2 regions of the Ruminococcus sp. 1001713B170207_170306_F1 genome follow, and region 2 is predicted to be linked to the other one. Evidence: predicted binding sites of a transcription regulator. Region 2 holds the regulator's gene; the other holds the start of a gene.
The links. The regulator LexA, encoded in region 2, represses DNA repair genes until DNA is damaged. The targets are predictions, from matches to a motif close to CNAACANNTGTTNG.
Positions count from the first base shown of each region.

Region 1: the regulator LexA is predicted to act here: its motif matches at 1,614-1,627, upstream of I4V84_RS10555 (putative DNA modification/repair radical SAM protein).

Region 1 covers NZ_JADPEX010000015.1:64,368-67,726, forward strand. Annotated here, with positions in the region: gene I4V84_RS10550 (aspartate kinase) at 46-1,365, shown strand; gene I4V84_RS10555 (putative DNA modification/repair radical SAM protein) at 1,713-3,062, shown strand; gene I4V84_RS10560 (TIGR03915 family putative DNA repair protein) at 3,059-3,359, shown strand, end outside.
Region 2 covers NZ_JADPEX010000036.1:30,300-33,658, reverse strand. Annotated here, with positions in the region: gene yqeK (bis(5'-nucleosyl)-tetraphosphatase (symmetrical) YqeK) at 1-379, shown strand, start outside; gene rsfS (ribosome silencing factor) at 574-942, shown strand; gene lexA (transcriptional repressor LexA) at 1,011-1,631, opposite strand; gene I4V84_RS17695 (HlyD family efflux transporter periplasmic adaptor subunit) at 1,865-3,280, shown strand; gene I4V84_RS17690 (YggS family pyridoxal phosphate-dependent enzyme) at 3,315-3,359, shown strand, end outside.

The sequences.
Region 1 (3,359 bases), on a different contig from region 2:
TTTTTTCATAAAATGGAGAAAAAGTTTTTGAGGAGCATAAGGATTATGAGAAAAGTAGTAAAATTTGGTGGAAGCTCCCTTGCAAATGCGGAGCAGTTTGAAAAAGTCGGAGATATTATCAGAAGTGAAGAGAGCAGACGTTTTGTTGTTCCTTCTGCACCAGGTAAGAGATTTGACGGGGACACGAAGGTAACAGATCTTCTTTACAGCTGTTATGACGCAGCTGCAAATGGCGGTGATTTTGAAAAGGTTTTAGAAGAAATCAAATCTCGTTATTATGAGATTATTAAAGGGCTTGGCCTAGCTCTTTCCATGGAAGAGGATTTCCAGTTGATCAAAGAGAATTTTAAAGCACAGATTGGCAGGGATTACGCCGCTTCCCGTGGAGAATATCTGAACGGCAAAGTGATGGCTGCTTATCTTGGTTATGAATTTGTGGATGCAGCAGAGGTGATCCGTTTTGATAAAAACGGAAATCTGGATTCGGAGAAAACAGACAAACTTCTGAACAAGCGTCTTTCAAAATGTGAGAATGCAGTTGTGCCGGGCTTCTATGGTGCAAAGGACGATGGAACTGTGACCACTTTTTCCAGAGGTGGTTCTGATGTGACAGGTTCTCTGGTTGCCAAGGCAATTAAGGCTGATATGTATGAAAACTGGACTGATGTATCCGGTTTCCTTGTAACAGACCCGAGAATTGTAAAGAATCCGGCTGTGATTGAGACCATTACATACCGTGAACTTCGTGAGCTTTCCTACATGGGAGCTACTGTTCTTCATGAAGATGCTATTTTCCCTGTAAGAAAAGAGGGAATTCCGATTAATATCCGTAACACCAACCGGCCGGAGGATAAGGGAACTTTTATTGTGGAGAGTACCTGCCGCAAGCCGAAATATACCATAACCGGTATTGCAGGAAAGAAAGGTTTCTGTTCTATCAACATTGAGAAGTCCATGATGAACAGTGAAATCGGATTTGGCAGAAGAGTGCTTCAGGTATTTGAAGACCAGGGAATCAGTTTTGAGCATGTTCCATCCGGTATTGATACCATGACAGTATATGTTCACCAGGATGAGTTTGAAGAAAAGGAGCAGCAGGTAATTGCGGGAATCCATCGCCTGGTTCAGCCGGATTTTGTGGAAATGGAATCTGACCTTGCCCTGATCGCAGTTGTAGGACGTGGAATGAAATCCACCCGCGGTACAGCCGGAAGAATTTTCTCTGCCCTCGCACATGCAAATGTAAACGTCAAGATGATTGACCAGGGTTCCAGTGAGCTGAATATTATTATCGGTGTGGAAAACCGTGATTTTGAAAATGCAGTGAAAGCAATTTATGATATTTTTGTGCTGACACAGATTTGAAATTGAGTGGATAGGTCACCTGTCGGCAGCATTCACATATATGAAAATCTGCTCATACGTTCAGAACGTCTGGTATTCATGAATTCGCTGATGTAAGCATGTACCATTTCTGGCTGTCGTCCGGGAGCTTTAATAGTAAAAGAATGAGATAAGAGCCGTAAATCAAAGGTAGTGTTAGAATTAATCTTTGATTTATGGCTCTTTTTGTATAGAAAAAATTTCGTGCCGTTTTATGATATTGACAAAACAGAACATACGTTCTAAAATAAAACAAGAACAAACGTTCTGAAATTGAGAATAATAAAGAACGCGAAACACAGATTACATAAAAGGAGTTTTGTTACGGGATGATTATTCAGGAATCAATGACATTGAAGCGGAAGCTGGAGATTTTATCGGATGCCGCGAAATATGATGTGGCTTGCACATCCAGTGGTGTGGATCGAAAGGGAGATGGAAAGGGCATGGGAAACAGCATTGCTGCCGGAATCTGTCATAGTTTTGCTCAGGATGGCAGATGTATCAGTCTTTTGAAGATCCTTTATACAAATGAATGTGTATTTGACTGTAAATACTGTATAAACAGAGCCTCCAATGATGTGGTGCGTACCAGTTTTACCCCAGAAGAAGTGTGTCGTCTGACTATGGAATTTTATAGGAGGAACTATATTGAAGGACTGTTTTTAAGTTCCGGAGTAAAGGAAAGTCCAGACAGGACTATGGAAGAACTGCTTTGTACAGTAAATCTTCTTCGTAATAAATATCATTTTCAGGGATATATTCATTTGAAAGCCATTCCAGGTGCTGCTCCTGAACTGATCGCCAGGGCGGGGTATCTGGCAGATCGCATGAGCGTGAACCTGGAACTTCCTACTGCAGACGGGCTTAGGAAACTGGCACCGCATAAGAGCAGGCAAACCATTCTTCGCCCCATGAAGCAGATTCAGCAGCAGCGAGATCAGAATAAGGAGGAATTGGTTCTGTACCGTCATGCCCCTAAGTTTGTACCAGCCGGTCAAAGTACCCAGATGATTATTGGAGCTATGGGGGAGAGCGATTATCAGATCGTGTCAGTAGCAGAATCTTTGTATAAGAACTTTGCATTAAAAAGAGTTTTTTATTCGGCTTTTGTCGCCGTAAATGAAGATAAGGATCTGCTCATGTCCTTATCAGGTCCGCCTCTTCTTCGAGAACACCGACTTTATCAGGCAGACTGGCTTATGCGGTTTTATGGTTTTCGGGCTTCAGAACTGCTTTCAGAGAAGCATCCGGATTTTAACCTTCTTCTGGATCCCAAGGCAGACTGGGCAGTGTCACATCTGGAGTTTTTTCCGGTAGAGATCAACCAGGCAGATTATTATGAACTTCTTCGTGTACCGGGAATCGGTTATACCTCTGCCAGAAGAATCATTGGGGCCAGGAGAACCCATTCCCTGGAATTTGCAGATTTGAAGAGGATTGGTGTGGTTATGAAGCGTGCCTTATATTTTATTACCTGTAATGGCCGCATGATGTACAATACCAGGTTGGAGGAATCTTATATTACCCGTAATCTTCTGGATGAAGAGAACTGTCGGAAGCATGGGAATGAAGCTGCATTTCAGCAATTATCCCTCTTTGGAGATGAGATGGGGAGCAGAAGACTGTATACAGAAAATACAAAGAATCATGTGGACAGAAAGGTGGGAGCTATATGAATCAAGAGAAAAGAATCCTGGTATGTGAGGACTCTATGGAGGGAATTTTTTCTGCTGTCTATGATGGATGGAAAGAGTGTGCAGGCGGCTGTAAAGTGAGCATTCAGACCAGTTTTCCTGTAAGCATGGAATTGTTCACTTCTTATCGGGAGATTGCTACAGATCAGAGTAAGGCTGGTAAGGTTATGAGGACGATTCTTATGAGACTGGGAAGCGAGGTTTACGAACAGATTTGTCTGGCGGCAGCTTCAGCAGATGAAGACAGGGGAACTGCCATTTATTATGTGCTGCACCGGG
Region 2 (3,359 bases):
CGATTTTGAGAGAAGTCACCCGTTTCTTCTCCACTCCCGTCTTGGAGCTTATATTGCTCACGAGAAATATGGGATTGACGATCAGGAGATTCTTTCTGCCATCAATTATCACACAACTGGCAGACGTGAAATGAGTTTTCTTGAAAAGATTATTTATATTGCAGATTATATTGAGCCCATGCGTTATAAAGCAAGCCGTTTACCGGAAATTCGCAAACTTGCGTTTGAAGACCTGGATGAGTGTATGTATGAGATCCTAAAAGATACCCTGGAGTATCTGGAAGAAGATTCTGCCGATGATATTGAGCCAACTTCCAAGGAGGCTTATATTTATTATAAAGAATTGCATAATAAGCGTAATAACGTATCTGATAATTAATACTCCGCATATACTGGCGAATATTTTTACTATTTACAATTAACATTCTACGAGATGCGAGATATTTCGCACGAGCGAAGGCCAGGTACCACCTGACAGAGGATATTATTTCACTTTTAAAGCCTTTTGTTCTCGCAGGAATTTAAAATAATATTAGGTCAGTATAAGCATTATTAAGAAAGGAGCAGATCAGAATGAGTACAGTAAGTACAGAGAAAATGATGGCACAGATTGCCTGCAAGGCAATTGATGATAAAAAGGGACAGGATATTAAGATAATTGATATTCATAATGTTTCTGTAATTGCAGATTATTTCGTAATCGCAAGCGGTACAAACTCCAATCAGGTTCAGGCGATCGTCGATAATGTGGAGGAGCAGCTTGGACGCGCTGGCTTTGAGGCGAAGCAGATTGAGGGAAACCGCAATTCCAGCTGGATTCTCATGGATTACGGCGATGTGATCGTGCATGTGTTTGATGAGGAAAACCGACTTTTCTATGATCTGGAGAGAATCTGGAGAGATGGAAAGGTTCTGGAGATGGATGCGTTTTTAGAGAAATAAAAAAGTCCCCTTTAGTAAACAATTGTCTGGAAACAGCAATTGTTTGCTAAAGGGGAAATTTTTTATGACTATTGGTAAAAACGCATGACACCAAATACTTTACCCAGAATCTGGATTTCTCCTGTAATGATAATGGGATCCATAGTGTCATTCTCTGGCTGAAGGCGGTAGTAGCCCTTCTCCTTATAGAAGGTCTTCACTGTGGCAGAGTCCTCTACCAAGGCAACTACAATGTCGCCGTTATCTGCAGTGGGCTGCTGCTTTACCAGAACCTGATCCCCATCGAAGATTCCTGCATTGATCATGCTGTCGCCTTTTACCTTCAGCATGAAGCTCTGTTCATTGGGCATAAATTCTGCCGGGATGGGGAAGTAGCCATCTACATTCTCTACAGCCAGAATAGGCTGTCCGGCGGCTACGGTACCTACAAGCGGAACATTGACCACTTCACGGCGGACAAGATTGAAATTGTCATCAATGATCTCTATGGCTCTTGGCTTCGTGGCATCGCGGCGGATGTATCCGTTCTTCTCAAGAGCTTCCAGATGGGCATGAACAGATGATGTAGACTTCAGATTTACAGCTTCACAAATCTCACGAACTGCTGGCGGGAATCCGCGGTTCAGAATCTCACTTTTAATATATTCTAAAATTTCCTGCTGTTTTTTGCTGATTTTACCATATGTCATAAGAGTTTTCCTCCGAAATTCATTCAACTTTTTCTTATCATACCATATTTTTCTTAATTAAGCAAACAGATATTCTGAAAATATGTTCGTTTTTTGATATGCAGGCTGTTCACAGCTTCCAGCTTTGTTCACACACTTTTCGTTTTCTTTTCCTTGTGTTCACCGGCAAAAAATGGTACAATTGTTTGGTATGAAAATTCAGAGCCCGACTCAAAAACAAAGGGGGAATCCGCTTGTCCGAGAAGAAATCTAACAAGCCTGGCAAAATGGCAGGACTTTTTGTCCAGTTAAAGAACATATTCGGACTGAATATTGCCACCGTTGCTTTTGGTGTATTGTTATTATATATGATTTTTACTGCATTTTTACTTGTAACCTCCACACACATCGAATCTTACCAGGTTACCACAGGTCCTTTATCACGAAACGAGACCTACACTGGTATTTCTCTTCGGGAAGAGAGTGTTTTTAAGGCAGAATCCTCCGGTTATGTGAATTATTATGCCCGGGAGGGAAGTAAGATCAATGCCAACGGTGCTGTTTACGGATTAAGTTCCGGAAAAATTGCAGAAACCAAGTCTGCATTGACTGCGGACGAACTGGAGAAAATCCGCAGTTCTATGCTCAGCTTTTCCAAGGGATTTTCCGGAAGTAAATTTAACAACACCTACAGTTTTAAGAACCAGCTGGAGGGAAGCATCCTTCAGTATGAGGGAATTTCCACTGACGGGAATGCAGATTCACAAGTAGTGACCATCGGTGGACAGAATATCTGTAAAGCCCAGGAAGACGGCATTATCCTCTATTCTATGGACGGTTATGAGAATAAGACTGTGGAGAACATTACAGCAGCAGATTTTGACCAGACTTCTTACCATGAAACGGATCTGAAGACATCCGAAAAGGTGCAGGCCGGAGATAACATTTATACAAATATTACCAGCGAATTATGGAGCCTGATCATTCCATTAAGCGACAAACAGGCCGCCAAGCTGGAGGGACGTTCCACCATTCGTGTGAAATTTCTCAAGGATGATATGACACAGAGCGGCGATTTTTCCATCATAAAAATCGATGGTAACAAATATGGAAAAATTGACTTCAGCCGCGGTCTGATCCGCTATGCATCTGACCGTTTTCTGGATATTGAGCTGGTTACCAATACAGTAACCGGTCTTAAGATTCCCCTTTCCGCTATTGAATCCAAGGATTTTTACGTAATTCCGGCAGAATATGCCACGACTGATCCTGACAGCGGAAGTGTAGGCTTTAACAAGATTTCCAAAGATTCCAGCGGAAATAACGTAAGAACCTTTATCAATGCTACAATCTACGGTAAAGTTAAAATTGAGTTAGATGATGATTCTGCCGATGAAGCTTACAATTATTACGTGGATAGAAGCGCTTTTAAGGAAGGAGATGCTATTGTAAAAGATGACTCCAACCAGCGCTTTATTGTAGGCGAAACAGATTCTCTGGAAGGCGTTTACTGCATCAATCAAGGGTATGCGGTATTCCGTCAGGTAGATATACTGGATCAGAATGAAGAATATGCCATTATTTCCAGTAATACATCCTACGGACTTTCCCGCTATGACCGCATTGCCAGAGACTCCTCCCAGGTAAAAGAGCAGGATATTCTCTACTAAGTTTAACATATACTATTTTTAAGGAGGCTTATAAATGTTAGCTGAAAATTTACAGCAGGTAAATGCAAATATTGAAAAA